2 regions of the Arthrobacter sp. TJ-58 genome follow, and region 2 is predicted to be linked to the other one. Evidence: predicted binding sites of a transcription regulator. Region 2 holds the regulator's gene; the other holds the start of a gene.
The links. The regulator LexA, encoded in region 2, represses DNA repair genes until DNA is damaged. The targets are predictions, from matches to a motif close to TCGAACANNTGTTCGA.
Positions count from the first base shown of each region.

Region 1: AC4D2W_RS04650 (DUF6504 family protein) is a predicted target of LexA. The motif match lies at 2,562-2,577, and genes of this name have one in related genera.

Region 1 is NZ_JBZCNM010000001.1:1,017,819-1,025,487, reverse strand. Features, by position in the region: gene AC4D2W_RS04660 (MDR family MFS transporter) at 1-857, shown strand, start outside; gene AC4D2W_RS04655 (MDR family MFS transporter) at 888-2,501, shown strand; gene AC4D2W_RS04650 (DUF6504 family protein) at 2,661-2,972, shown strand; gene AC4D2W_RS04645 (DNA polymerase III subunit alpha) at 2,985-6,431, shown strand; gene thrS (threonine--tRNA ligase) at 6,511-7,669, shown strand, end outside.
Region 2 is NZ_JBZCNM010000003.1:647,548-655,216, reverse strand. Features, by position in the region: gene AC4D2W_RS13340 (SseB family protein) at 1-113, opposite strand, end outside; gene priA (bifunctional 1-(5-phosphoribosyl)-5-((5-phosphoribosylamino)methylideneamino)imidazole-4-carboxamide isomerase/phosphoribosylanthranilate isomerase PriA) at 119-868, opposite strand; gene AC4D2W_RS13330 (hypothetical protein) at 907-1,065, opposite strand; gene hisH (imidazole glycerol phosphate synthase subunit HisH) at 1,070-1,708, opposite strand; gene hisB (imidazoleglycerol-phosphate dehydratase HisB) at 1,705-2,322, opposite strand; gene AC4D2W_RS13315 (histidinol-phosphate transaminase) at 2,410-3,519, opposite strand; gene AC4D2W_RS13310 (LysM peptidoglycan-binding domain-containing protein) at 3,612-3,989, opposite strand; gene lexA (transcriptional repressor LexA) at 4,968-5,705, shown strand; gene AC4D2W_RS13300 (ATP-dependent DNA helicase) at 5,803-7,669, opposite strand, start outside.

The DNA.
Region 1 (7,669 bases), on a different contig from region 2:
GCAACAACTACGCCTGGACATCTCCGACCATCCTGACGCTGGCTGCCGTGGCAGTCGCAGCCATTGCGGTGTTCATCCCCGTGGAACTGCGGGCAAAGGAACCGCTGCTGCCGCTGCGGTTGTTTTCCATCCGGAATTTCCTGATCTGCACGTTGGTGGGCCTGGCCGTAGGACTGGCAATGTTCGGCTCCATCGGCTATCTGCCCACCTTCCTGCAGATTGTCAACGGGGCGTCTCCCACCATGTCCGGGCTGATGATGCTGCCCATGGTGGCCGGCATGCTGATCAGCTCCATAGGAACCGGCCAGCTGATCTCCCGCACCGGCAAATACAAGATCTATCCCATCCTGGGCTCGGCAGTCATGATTCTTGGGCTGATCCTGCTATCGCGGATTTCCAGTACGACCCCGTATTCATTCACTGCCCTTGGCATGCTCGTGCTGGGACTGGGCATTGGGGCGCTGCTGCAGAACGTGGTGTTGATCGTGCAGAACAGCGTCCCGCCCAATGACATGGGTACCGGGGTGTCGACAGCCAACTATTTCCGGCAGCTTGGCGCCTCGCTGGGTATTGCCGTGTTTGGTTCGCTGTTCATCCACCGGCTCAATGACCGGTTGGACTCGGCGCCCGCCGGAGCAGGAGACCCTGCGTCCGGCGGGGCCAACTCGATCAGTCCCGAAATGATCAAATCCCTGCCGCCCGGCGCGCAGGACTTCATTAAGTCTGCTTTCGGTGAGGCACTGCCGCCCATCTTCCTGCTGGGAGTGCCCATCCTGGCTGTGGCGTTCGTTCTCACGCTCTTCATCGTGCAGCAACCGCTGTCCAAAACCTCCCGAGTGGAGGCGGCGACAGAGTAGAACGCACTCCAGCGAGGAGAAGTAATTCCCATGTCCCACAAAGCTTTTACCCCGCGCATTGCGGCAGCCCCGCGCCGTTCCGTGCCCGCACTGCCCAGACACCGCTGGGAGGACCTCCAGGCGGAAGCGCCGAAACGAAACCTGCCGCTGGTCTTCACCGGACTGGTGCTCTCGGTGCTGCTGGCCGCCCTGGACCAAACCATTGTTGCCACTGCACTGCCCACCATTGTGGGGGACCTTAACGGACTGGAGCATCTGTCCTGGGTGGTGACCGCCTACATTCTGGCAGCCACCATCGGGTTGCCGGTTTACGGGAAGCTCGGTGACCTTTTTGGCCGCAAGAGCATTTTTGTCTTTGCCATCGCGGTGTTCCTGCTGGGGTCCGTCCTCTCCGGACTGGCACAGAACATGGGGGAGCTGATCGGCTTCCGCGCCCTGCAGGGCCTTGGCGGCGGCGGTCTGATGATCGGTGCCCAGGCCATCCTCGGGGACCTCGTCTCTCCCCGGGAGCGCGGGAAGTACATGGGCCTGATCGGAGCAGCTTTTGGGCTGGCCTCCGTGGGCGGACCGCTGCTGGGCGGCTGGATCACGGACGCCTGGTCCTGGCGGTGGGTGTTCTACATCAACCTGCCCATCGGGGCAGTGGCGCTCGCCGTCGTCATTACGTCCCTGCACCTGGCCAAGCCGCAGGGGATCCGCCCCAAGCTGGACTACGCCGGCGCCGCGCTCCTGGCTGTCGCGAGCGCCGCCCTGATCATGCTGACCAGCTGGGGCGGCACCACCTACGGCTGGTCAAGTCCGCAGATCCTCGGTTTGGCCGTGGTGACACTGGTTGCCGGTACGGTGTTTGTCCGGGTGGAGAAACGGGCTGAGGAGCCGATCATGCCGCTGGATTTATTCCGCAACCGGAACTTCCTGCTGCCGGTGCTGGTGGGCATCTCTGTGGGCATAGCCATGTTCTCCACGATTTCCTACCTGCCAACCTTCCTGCAGATGGTCAACCGGGCCACCGCCACCCAGTCGGGGCTGATGATGCTGCCGATGATGGGCGGGCTGCTGCTGACCTCGATCGGCACCGGGCAGCTGATCTCCCGGACCGGGAAGTACAAGATCTATCCGATCCTGGGTTGCGCCGTGATCATGGCCGGGCTGGTGCTGCTGTCGCGGATTTCGGATACGACGCCGTACAGCTTCACTGCCGCCGGCATGCTGGTGATGGGCCTGGGGATCGGGATGCTGATGCAGAACCTGGTGCTGATTGTGCAGAACAGCGTGCCGGGCCGGTCGATGGGGGCGGCGATTTCCGCGGCCAACTATTTCCGGCAGATCGGGGCCTCTTTTGGCATCGCATTGTTTGGCTCAATTTTCATCCACCGGCTGGGCAACGAAATTTCTTCCGCTCCGACCGGTGCGCCAGGGGCAGGGGCGGCCCTTGGCGGCAACATCAATTCCCTGAGTCCTGCCATGCTGCGCGGGTTGCCCGCTCCGGTGCAGGATTTTGTTGCCGCGGCCTTCGGCCACGCGCTGCCGCCGATCTTCCTGCTGAGCGTGCCCATCGTGGCGGCGGGCTTGGTGCTGTGCCTGTTCATCAAGGAGACTCCGCTCTCCACTTCAGTGCGCACTGAGGCGAAGGAGGAGGTCTAGAAAGACAGGTGCCCGGGGGAGGTGCCGATTGTCAGCTGCTGGCCGTACACTGGATTCTGTTCGAACATACGTTCTAATGGATTGCCGTTCTGGTGATCAGTCCAAGCGCGGGGCCGGCGTAACCGCGGGTGCACGCCTGCCGGCGGGAAGGAATCGGAAATGGGTGTCTTCAGCGAGGCAATAGAGGTGGTGTGCTCGCCCGCGGGCCAGCCCCTCCGGCTCGTCTGGAGCGGCCATACCTACAAGGTGGCAGCGGATCCGGTGCGCTGGTACGAGCGCCGGAACTGGTGGGAGGAAGAATCCCGGGCAGAACGCGGACGCGGCCCCGGGCTGGTGGACTCTGAGATCTGGCGGGTCCAGGCCCGGCGAACCCCGCGCTCGCCGCTGCGGACCTTGGACATCTCCCATGACATCCGTTCCGGCCGCTGGCGGCTGATCCGCATTCATGACGCCCTGCGGGAAAGTGCTTAGGAACCGCCTGCCATGAGCTTCACCCATCTGCATGCCGCCACCGCCTTCAGTGCCCACTACGGGGTGTCCTGGCCGGAGGAAATGGCGCAGGCCGCCGCAGCAGACGGCGCCGGCGCACTGGCCTGCACCGACCGGGACGGACTGTACGGAACGGTGAAGCACCTGCGTGCCTGTATGGACGCCGGAATTGATCCAATCGTGGGAGTGGACCTTGCAGTGCTGGGCGAGCCGGATGCCGGCGGTGCCCCGCCCGTTACCGGCCGCGTGGTGGTTCTGGCCCGCGGCGGAAACAGGGGCGCGGGCTACCGGGCGCTGTGCCGGCTGATCTCCGACGCCCACGCCGGCACCTCGGCGTCGGCGGCGCGCAAGGGCAGCAAACCGGTGGGAGTGACGGCGGCGCAGCTGGCCTCGCGGGCTGCATCCGGCCCCGGTGATGAACCGGTGCTGACCGTACTGGTGGGCCCCTGGTCCGACGTCGGGCAGGCCATGCGCAGCCGCAGCTACGCCGTCGCCCGCACGCTTTTTGCCCGCTGGCAGGCAGTCCTTCCGCGGAAAGCGCTCGCCGTGGAGGTGGTGGCCCACCTCAGCGCCCCCGGAACCAACCTCAGCCTGGCCCACGCCGTACGCATGTTCCGGCTGGCCGATGAAATGCGGCTGCCGGCCATCCTCACCAATGCGGTGCGCTACGTGGATGCCGACGGCGCCGCCACCGCCGATGTTTTGGATGCCGCCCGGGCGCTGACCTCCCTGGCACGGCTGCCCGACCTGCAGCCCAACGGGCAGGGGTGGCTCAAGAGCGCCGCGCAGATGAAGTCACTGGCCCGGGAGATCAGCACCGAGGCGGGCTACGGAGCGGCGGGCGCCTCCCGGATGCTCCGCGACACCGAAGCGCTCGCCGACGCCTGCCGGATGGATCCGGTCCGGGACATGGGCTGGAAGCAGCCGGTGGTTCCGGAAGCCTCGGTGATCGGTATTGCCGCCGAACCCATGGCCGAGCTGGTGAGCCGCTGCGAAGCGGGCATCGGCCGCAGGTTTCCGGCATTGGACGCGGGCGGTGAGGCGCGCCTGCGCAACCGGCTGTCCCATGAACTGGGCATCATTGAACGGCTGGGGTTCGCCTCCTACTTCCTGACCGTGGCGGAAGTCTCCGCGATGATCACCGACATGGGGGTGCGTGCGGCGGCCCGCGGATCAGGGGCGTCCTCCCTGGTGAACTATCTGCTGGGCATCAGCCACGTCAATCCGCTGGCCCATGACCTGATCTTTGAGCGCTTCCTCTCCCGTGACCGCTCCACCCTGCCGGACATCGACATAGATGTGGAAAGTGCACAACGGCACAACGTCTATCACCGTATTTTTGAACGCTTCGGGGCCGAACGCGTCACTCTGATGAGCATGCAGAACGGTTACCGTGCCCGCGGTGCGGTGCGCGACGCCGGCATGGCCCTGGGCCTGGCCGAAGAAGACATCGGGGCAGTGGCCAAACAGCTGTGGCGTTTCTCCGCCCGGAAGTTCCGTGAGGCGCTCGCGGAAAAACCGGAGCTGCGGGACATTGCCGGACGGGTGGAGGGAAACCGGCAGCTGGATTTGCTGGTGGACCTGACCGAGCGCCTGGACCGGCTGCCCCGGCATATCTCCATGCACCCGTGCGGCGTGATTCTGGGGGACACCTCCCTGCTGGACCGCACCCCGGTGCAGCCCTCCGGTCTGGGGCTTCCCATGTCCCAGTTCGACAAGCACGACATGGATCCCATGGGCATGCTCAAGCTCGATGTGCTGGGCGTGCGGATGCAAAGTGCCATGGCCTACGCCCTGAAGGAAGTGCGGCGGCTGCATCCCACCAAAGCGGACACGGTGCGTGCCGGAGCGCATCCGGCCGGTCCCGACGGGAACGGTCCGGACTATGTGCTGGCGGACGGTTCCATCAACCTTGACGCAGTGCCGCTGGATGACGCGCCCACCTATGACCTGATCTGCAGCACCTACACGCTGGGCTGCTTCCAGATTGAATCCCCGGGACAGCGCGAGCTGATCGGCAAGATGGAGCCCCGGGAGTTCAATGACCTGATCATCGACATTTCCCTGTTCCGGCCCGGACCCATGAAATCCGACATGGTCCGTCCGTTCCTGGAACACCGGCACGGCTGGGCTCCGGAGGTGTATCCGCACGAGGCCCTGCGGCCGGTCCTGGCGGAAACGCACGGGGTGACCGTGTTCCACGAACAGGTCCTGCGCACCTTTGACGTCTTCACCGGCTGCGGGCTGGCCAAGGCCGATGAACTGCGCCGGCTGCTGGGCAATGAAGACGCCGAAAAATCCGTGGAGGATTTCTTCCGCACCGAGGCGGCCAAGCGCGGCTACACCGCAGACGTCATCGATAAGGTCTGGGGCACGCTGAAGGCGTTCGGCAGCTTCGGATTCTGCAAGGCGCACGGCGCTGCATTTGCCGTACCCACTTATCAGTCCGCCTGGCTGAAAACACACCATCCCGAAGCTTTCCTGGCCGGGATCTTTGAACACGATCCGGGCATGTATCCGCGCCGGCTGCTGGTGGCCGAGGCCCGGCGGATGGGCATTCCCATCCTGCCCCTGGACATCAACCGCAGCGGCGCGCAGTACCGGGTGGAGCCGGTGCCGGCGGTTCCGGCCTCGCCCGGGCACCCGGCGCGTCCGGAAAAGCTGGGCATCCGGTTGAGCCTGGCCGGGATCTACGGTCTCTCGGCAGCGGAACTGCGGCGCATCACCGCCGGCCAGCCCTACGATTCCCTGGCCGACCTGCGGGCCCGGGCCAAGGTGGGGCGGGCCACCCTGATGCGGCTGGCCTCGCTGGGTGCCTTCGATTCGCTGGCCCGGGACACCGGAACAGCCGCTTCCCGCGCTGATCTTTTGCGCCACCTGGACGCGGCACCGCCCCGCCCGGCGCCGCGGAAATACGATCCCATTCCCGGGCAGCTTGCCCTGCCGCTGGGAGACACCGAACTGGAAAACCTGCACCCCGAACTGCCCGAACCCACTTTGCGGGAGAAGGTGCGCACGGAACTGGACCTGCTGGCCGTGGATGTCAGCGCCCACCTGATCGACAGCTACGCCCCGCTGCTGGCGGAATTCGGCGTCACCAAGGCCCGGGACCTGATTGGACTGCGCAACAATTCCGAGGTCTGGGTGGCCGGCATCCGCGTGGCCACCCAAACTCCGCCCATGCGCGGCGGGCGGCGCGTGGTGTTCATCAGCCTCGACGACGGGACCGGCTGCGTGGACTGCACATTCTTCACCGAGGCCCAGGAAAAAACCGGGCCCCTGCTCTTTGGCACCGAGCTGATGCTCATCCGCGGACTCACCCGCCGCACCGGTCCGCGCGGCATCAGCATGCAGGCGCTGGAGGCCTGGGACCTGAGCGACACCGCCTCCCTGCCCCGTCCCCAGCGCGGCAGGTTGGTGGGGCCGAACTCCAGCGGATAACATCGAAGGGGCGCAGAAGCAGCCGGCCACGTCCTGGCCGGCCCAAAAAACGCCGTACAACGAAATCTAGGAGACAACCGTGTCAGTGCCAGAGAAGTTCACCCTCATCGTCGACGGCGAAGAGACCACGGTGGATACTGGCACCACAGGTGCGCAGCTCTTCTTCGACCGCCGCGACGTCGTCGTCATGCGCGTGGACGGCGTCCTGAAGGACCTGGACACCGAACTGGCCCCCGGCTCCGCCGTCGAAGCCGTGACCATTGACTCCGAAGACGGACTCAACGTCCTGCGCCACTCCACCGCCCACGTCATGGCCCAGGCCGTTCAGCAGCTGCGCCCGGACGCCAAGCTGGGCATCGGCCCGTACATCAAGGACGGCTTCTACTTCGACTTTGACGTGGCCGAGCCCTTCACGCCCGAGGACCTGAAGACCCTTGAGAAGATGATGCAGAAGATCATCAACTCGAACCAGAAATTTGCCCGCCGCGTGGTCACCGAAGAAGAAGCCCGCGAAGCCATGGCCAACGAGCCGTACAAGCTGGAGCTGCTCGGCAAGAAGGACGGCGCGGACGAAGCCGGCGAGGGCGCGAACATCGAGGTCGGCGCCGGTGAAATCACCATTTACGACAACGTGGACCGCAAGTCCGGCGACGTCATCTGGTGCGATCTGTGCCGCGGCCCGCACCTGCCCAACACCAAGCTGATCTCCAACGCCTTCGCGCTGACCCGCTCCGCCGCCGCCTACTGGCTCGGCAATCAGAAGAACCAGCAGCTGCAGCGCATCTACGGCACCGCCTGGCCCACCAAGGATGCCCTGAAGGCCTATCAGGAACGCCTGGCCGAGGCCGAGCGCCGCGACCACCGCAAGCTGGGCACCGAACTGGACCTGTTCTCCTTCCCCGATGAGCTGGGTTCGGGCCTGCCGGTGTTCCACCCCAAGGGCGGCATCATCCGCAAGGCCATGGAGGACTACTCCCGCCAGCGCCACACCGAGGCCGGCTACGAGTTCGTTTACACCCCGCACATCACCAAGGGGCACCTGTACGAGGTCTCCGGCCACCTGGACTGGTACCGCGACGGCATGTTCCCTCCCATGCACGTGGACGAGGTCACCGATCCGGAGACCGGCGAGATCACCAAGCCCGGCCAGGACTACTACCTGAAGCCGATGAACTGCCCCATGCACAACCTGATCTTCCGCTCCCGCGGACGGTCCTACCGTGAACTGCCGCTGCGGC
Region 2 (7,669 bases):
TTTCCCTCGCCGGAAAGATCCCGACCGGACCAGGACTGGCCGGCGGAGTCGGCCGGGCCGCCGGCGCCCGCAAGGGCAGCGGCAATGTGGCCGGGAAGAGCACGTTCAGCCATGGGTTCTAGCGCTCCGGGTGTCCGGCGACGTCGAAGGCCTGAGGCAGGGTGAAGGCGCCGGCGTAGAGCGCCTTGCCCACGATCGTGCCTTCCAGTCCGAGGGGAACGAGCTCGCGCAGGGCCGCCAGATCATCCAGTGACGAGATGCCGCCGGAGGCCACCACTGGCCGGTCGGTACGCAGCAGGACCTCGCGCAGGAGCTCCAGGTTCGGTCCGCGCAGCGTTCCGTCCTTGGTCACGTCCGTCACCACGTAACGCGGGCAGCCTGCCTCTTCGAGGCGGGCCAGGACCTCCCAGAGGTCTCCGCCTTCCTTGGTCCAGCCGCGCGCGGCCAGGGTGGTGCCCCGGACGTCGAGGCCGACGGCGATCGCCTCGCCGTAGCGCGCAATCGCGCTGGCGGTCCACTCCGGGTTTTCCAGCGCGGCGGTGCCCAGGTTGACGCGGCTGGCGCCCAGTTCCAGGGCCATGTCCAGGGAAGCATCGTCACGGATGCCGCCGGAAAGCTCCACCTTGATGTCCAGCTGGTCCACCACGCGCTTGAGCAGCGCCAGGTTGGACCCGCGGCCAAAGGCAGCGTCCAGGTCCACCAGGTGAACCCATTCGGCCCCGTCGTTCTGCCAAGCCATGGCGGCATCCAGCGGATCGCCATAGCTGGTTTCGCTGCCTGCTTCCCCCTGGACCAGGCGGACAGCCTGGCCGTCCGCTACGTCCACGGCGGGCAGGAGTTCAAGGACGGGTGTTTCAACAAGTGACATGATTCTGCTTTCGTGGTGTTTCGGCAGCGGCGGAATGCTCAGACGCTGCTGTCGATAAGGAGGTAGGCGCCGAGCAGGGATAATCCTGCGAGGACCCAGAAGCTAACGGTGATAATCCGGGACATGCCCTGGCGGCGGAAGGAAATGGCTCCGCCGATCAGGAGTCCGGCCAAGCCCATCAGAAGAATGCTCCACATGGCTCTAGCCCAGCGTCTTCAGCCAGTTTTCCAGCAGCGCCGCTCCGGCGTCACCGGACTTTTCCGGATGGAACTGCGTGGCGGTCAGCGGCCCGTTTTCCACAGCGGCAATAAAACGGCTGCCGTGCTCGGCCCATGTGACCTGCGGTGCGCGCATTGCGGGCTGCGTGACGTCGAAATCCCATTTCTGCACGCCGTAGCTGTGCACAAAGTAGAACCGCTCGTCCTCGATCCCGGCGAACAGCTTGGATCCTTCGGGTGGCTGCACCGTGTTCCAGCCCATGTGCGGCACCACTTCAGCGTCCAGCCGCTCCACGACTCCGGGCCACTCCCCCATGCCCGGGGTGCGGACACCGTGTTCCACGCCCTCGTCAAAGAGCACCTGGAGTCCCACGCAGATGCCCATGACGGGTCGTCCGCCGGCAACGCGGCGGCCGATCAGGCGAAGGGCATCCACTTCCTTGAGGCCCTGCATGACGGCGGCAAAGGCACCCACTCCGGGCACCAGCAGTCCGTCGGCGTTGAGGACATCGTCGGACTTGCTGCTGAGGGTGACGTTGGCACCGACGTGTTCCAGCGCCCGTACAGCGGACCGGATATTGCCCGAGCCGTAGTCAAGAACGGTGACGTTGCGGCTGCTCACAGGGCTCCCTTGGTTGACGGAATGCCTTCTACTCGCGGATCAGGTTCGACGGCGGCACGCAGCGCACGCGCGAAGGCCTTGAACTGGGCTTCCACGATGTGGTGCGGGTCGCGGCCCCCAAGAACGGTCATGTGCAGGCAGATTTGGGCGTGCAGCGTGATGGCCTCGAACACGTGGCGGGTCAGCGAGCCGGTGAAGTGCCCGCCGATCAGGTGGTATTCCTGGCCGGCAGGTTCACCCGTGTGCACCAGGTAGGGCCGGCCGGAAATATCGACGACGGCGTTGGCCAGCGCCTCGTCCAGCGGCACGGTGGCCTCGCCGAAGCGGCGGATGCCGGCCTTGTTGCCCAGCGCTGTCTTCAGCGCCTCGCCGATGCTGATGGCGATGTCCTCCACTGTGTGATGGACGTCGATATGGGTGTCGCCGGTGGCCTGGACCGTGAGATCCATCAGGGAGTGCTTTGCCAGAGCCGTCAGCATGTGGTCATAGAACGGCACGGAAGTGCTGATGTTGGACTGGCCGGTTCCGTCCAGGTCCAGCTCCACTACCACTGACGACTCACTGGTGACCCGTTCGAGGCGGGCTGTGCGTCCGGTGGTGGTCTCCACGGTCATGGTTTTCCTTTGAAAGAAGGGAGTCTCGTCTAACAGTTTAGTGTCTGGCGCGGAAGCCTTCCGCGCTGATACACAGGCGGCGGGAGCCTAGCGGATGCCTGCGGCGAGGAGCTCGCGGAGCCGGTCCAGGAAGGCGCTGGTTTCGGTCTCCGTCCCGGCGGTGACGCGCAGGTGTCCGGGGATCCCGACGTCGCGCACCAGCACGCCGGCTTCCAGCAGGCCTTCCCACACGGCGTGCGGGTTCTCCAGCCCGCCAAAGAATACGAAATTCGCGTCGGACGGAGCCGGCTTCAGGTCCATGGCCAGCAGCTCGGAGACAATGCGGTCACGCTGGACCTTGATGGCTTCAACGTTGGCCAGCAGCGCGTCGGCGTGGTCCAGGGCTGCGTTGGCGGTGGCCTGCGTGATGGCGGAGAGGTGATAGGGCAGGCGGACCAGGCGCAGGGCATCGGTAACCTCGGGGGCGGCCGCCATGTAGCCGACCCGCGCTCCGGCCAGCGCAAAAGCCTTGCTCATGGTGCGTGAAACGATGAGCCGCTCCCGTCCCGGCAACAGCTCCAGGGCGCTGGGGGTTCCGGCATGGAAGAACTCTCCGTAGGCCTCGTCCACAATCACAATGGCCTGCGATGCTTCCCCGGCTTCATACACGGCTTCCACCACATCCAGCGGCAGAGCGGTGCCCGTGGGGTTGTTCGGTGTGCAGAGGAAGACGATGTTCGGCGCCTGCGCCCGGACCTGTTCCGCCGCCGATTCGGCGGTGAGCCCAAAGTCATCGCTGCGGGTGCCCGTGACATAGCGGGTGCCGGTACCGCTGGCCAGCAGCGGGTACATGGAATAGGTGGGAGGGAAGCTCATGGCAGTGCGGCCCGGGCCGCCGAAGGCTTGCAGGATTTGCTGCAGGACTTCATTGGAGCCGTTGCCGGCCCAGATGTTCTCGGTGCCGAGTCCGTGGCCCAGGTAGGCGGCGAGGCGCTTGCGCAGCTCGGTGAACTCCCGGTCCGGGTAACGGTTGAGGCCTGACACGGCCTGATCCACGGAGGCCGTGATCGCTTTGCGCACCGACTCCGGCAGTCCATGGGTGTTTTCGTTGACGTTCAACAGGATGGGCACGTCCAGCTGCGGCGCGCCGTAGGGCGTCAGGCCGCGAAGGTCATCGCGCAGGGGAAGTCGGTTGAGTCTTTCCAGCTGATCAGTCACTTGTACAGCTTAAGACTTGTTGTCGAGCGGGAAGAATCGCCGCCCGGACGGGCCGGCGTTGTTACGCCGTGTTGTGCAGCGCTATGACAGCGTCAGCCTTCAACGGGGATGTACAGCTGGATCCCCACGGGGATGCTGGCATCGGAAAGGTTGTTCAGTTCCATGATGTCTGCAACCACATCCCGCGGGTCGCGTTCCGGAGCGAATTCTTCGGCAAGTTCCCACAGAGACTCACCGGCAGCCACACTCACCTGGATGGTCCGGGTAACCTCCGGGGCTCCGCTGGAGGCCATGGCAGGAGCCGTGAAGAACGCAAGAAGCGTAAGCGCCGCTGCGGCGGTAAGCATTATCGGCAGGCCGATAAACACCAGCCGTCCCCGTCGCGTGAGATGCAGTCCATGCTGGCGGGCCGGAGTCTCCGGCAGAACGGACGCAGCCGGTGCAGCCCCAATAGCTGCTGCAGTTCCCATGGCCGGTGCAGCTGAAACAGCCGGTGCTGCTAAAGACGCCAGAGCAACTGGAGAGACCAGACCAGAGGGTGACGAATCCGCGGAGGGAGCCGGCATCGCAGCCCGGGCCCACAAGGAGGACGCCTTGGAAGGAATGCGCAAACGAGAAAGGCGGGGAGATTTCACGGCAGGCCCGGAGACCGGGGCAGCAGGCGTCACCGACTGGCTGGGCGTTACCGACGGCGTCATCTCCGTCCGGTCCGTCAGCAGGCTTTTGCCGGGCACACCCTTTTGGTCAGATACAACGGTCAGTTTGGGCGTGAGCGCTGAGTTGGATTTGGCCCGCTTGGGTCTGGCGATCTGAATGGGCCTGAAGGTTTGAGTGGGCATTGCTGCACCTTTCCGGTTCGTCAGCTTCGGAAATAACCCGAAGCGATGTTCGAACGATTGGAAGTTATCTGACATCACTGCGCCGCAGCGGAGAACTTTTGTCGAAAGTGTGTTCGATTGTTGTGAAGTCATTTCTAGCACCTATCTACTAACAAAGTCGAGACTCGCTCGAACAAATGTTTGAAAACGCTGCTCCACTCCCTTAGCGTTGAGGACATGGAAGGGGTTCAGCCGGTGTCAACCGGACCGGATCCGGAGCGTTGGCCCCGGAATGGTTCGTTGGGACCACTGAACCAGCTGCCTCTGACATAACCGCCGGGACGGCTGACCCAGCGATCCGGTTCTCGTTACAGGTGTTCCAGCAACAGACGTTTCAGCTACAGATGTTCAGCTACAGATGTTCCAGCTTCAAAAGATGTTCCAGCGTTACAGATTGACCCGACCAGCCATAGACCAAACCAGCTCCGGCACCTCCCGGACCAGCTGACCCGAAGGGAACCCCACGTGGCCCGCACCACTGCTTCCGAAGACAGCACCAACAAGCCAGCTGCCGCAGGCACCCGTGCGCGTGTCAAGGGGCTCACACCACGGCAGAAGACCGTCCTGGAGATGATCCAGCGGTCAGTCAGCACCAACGGGTACCCGCCCACCATGCGGGAAATTGGTGACACGGTGGGGCTGGCCAGCCTCTCCAGCGTCACCCATCAGCTCATGCAGCTGGAGAAGCTCGGCTACATCCGCCGTGATCCCAAGCGTCCCCGCGCCATGGAAATCCTCATTCCGCTGATGCTGCGGGACGGCACTGCAGCCACTGGCTCCGCTGAAGGCCAGACCGGCGCTGCCGGGAACGCGGCAGGATCCGTGTCGGCAGCCGCCGGCGCTGACGCCGCATCTGATGCCCCCACAGGCGCCGGAAGTGCGCCTGCTCCTGCCCCGGCACTGGCGTCCGTTACGGAGCTGGCCACGGCAGTGGATACCGCCATGGTGCCGCTCGTTGGCCGTATCGCAGCCGGCGGGCCCATCCTCGCCGAGCAGGTTGTGGAGGACATCATGCCGCTGCCGCGCCAGCTGGTGGGCCACGGCGACCTGTTCATGCTGAAGGTTTCGGGTGACTCCATGGTGGACGCCGCCATCTGCGACGGTGACTGGGTGGTTGTCCGCCGCCAGCCGACAGCGGAAAACGGCGACATCGTGGCCGCCCTCCTGGATGACGAGGCCACCGTCAAAACCTTTCGGCAGCGCAACGGCCACACCTGGCTGCTGCCCCAGAACACGCGTTACGAGCCCATCGTGGGCGACCATGCAGTCATCATGGGCAAGGTTGTCTCGGTGATGCGCTCGCTCTAGGGCGAGAATCCCCGTCCCGGGCCAGAACGCCGGGACGCAAATGGCGGCCGGAAGATTCTTCCGGCCGCCATTTGCGTTCCCCTGATGTTCCGCCCTCTTACGTCCGGGATCCCGGCTTGTCTGTGGCAAGCTCCTCGGCAGCGGACTGCTCCGCCAGCCGGCCCAGGACCGACAGCACCACGGAACGATCCGTAGTGGACCAGAACGGCGGCAGGGCGGCCCGGAGGAATCCTCCGTAGCGGGCCGTCGCGAGCCGCGAGTCCAACACGGCAACCACGCCGCGGTCCCCCGCAGCACGGATCAGCCGCCCGGCGCCCTGCGCCAGGCGCACTGCGGCGTGGGTGGCCGCCACGGACATGAAGCCGTTGCCCCCGGCCTTGGCCACCGCGCGGGTGCGGGCGGTCATCAGCGGATCATCGGGGCGCGGGAACGGAATACGGTCGATCAGCACAAGCCGGCAGGCGGCACCCGGAACGTCCACGCCCTGCCACAGTGACATGGTGCCGAAAAGGCAGGTGTCGGGTTCCTCCGAGAACTGCTTCACGAGGGAGGACATGGAAGATTCCCCCTGGCACAGGATGGGGAAATCCACCCGGGTGCGCATGGCATCCGCAGCGTCTTCAGCCGCCCGGCGCGAGGAAAACAAACCCAGGGCACCGCCGTTGGACGCCTTCAGCAACGCTTCAATCTCGTCCAGCTGGGCCTCCGAAGTGCCGCGCTCGGGCTTCGGCAGGTCCTTCGCCACGTACAGCACCCCCTGGCGGGGATAGTCGAAGGGACTGCCGACGTCGGTTCCGGTCCAGGACGGCGCACCGGGGCCCAGCAGGCCCAGGGCACCGGCCACCGGGCCGAACTCGGAGCCGATCGCCAGGGTGGCCGAGGTCAGGACTACGGTATGCCCGTCGAACAATCCCTCGCGCAGCCGCCCCGCCACTGACAGCGGAGCCACGTTCAAGGTGGCCGGTGCCGTTTCGTCCGGGGGCGAGAACCCGCCCGACGGCGAGAACGAACTGGGCCGGGAGGCCCAGATCACCTCGCCGGCCGCCGGAGCCGAGACCAGCCGTTCGCAGACCTCCAGCACCGCCATCAGCCGTGAGCGCGCCGTTTGGCGGCCGCCGTCGGCGGATTCCCCCGGTTCGGGCTTCGAATCGGAGAGGGCCACGCGGCACGCTTCACGGATGCGGTTGACGGCCTGCTCCTGCTCCTCGTTCAGCCCGCTGGCCAGCAGCCCCGACGGCACACCCTCCATGGACTTCTCGAAGGCGCGCTCCGCCTGCGCCAGCTCTTCCACGCTGGCGGAGGTGTGCTTGCGCGCAGCCGTCACAGCTGCAGACACGACAGTGCCGGACAGCTGCCCGGTAACGGCTCCGGTGACGCGGTCCTGCAGTTCATGCGCCTCATCAATGACCACCACGTCATAGTCCGGCAGCACAGCCAAACCCTCAAAGGCAGCGATGGCCAGCATCGCATGGTTGGTGATGACGACGTCGGCCACGGCGGCGGAGGCGCGTGCCCGCTCGCTGAAGCACTCGGCCGCCACGGGACAGCGCTGGGCGCCCAGGCACTCCATGGAGGTGACAGAGACCTGCCGCCACGCACGGTCGCTGACGCCCGGAACCAGGTCATCCCGGTCTCCGGTGTCCGTTTCCTCGGCCCACTCGCGCAGCCGCACCACCTCGCGGCCCATGGCCGAGGTGGGAGCCGGTGACGGGTGAGCCACTCCGTGGTCGTCCCCGAGGGTGAACAAAGCACCGGCGGGGTCTTCCTCTTCGGGAAAACCCCCGCCGGTCTTGTGCAGGCAGACATAGTTGCTGCGTCCCTTGAGCAGTGCCACGTCCACTTCCCGCGGCAGCTGGGGCTTGAGCGTCTCGAGCAGCCGCGGCAGGTCCCGGCCCACAATCTGGGACTGCAGGGCCAGCGTGGCCGTAGAGACCAGCGTGGGCTTGGTGCTCTCGAGCGAGTGG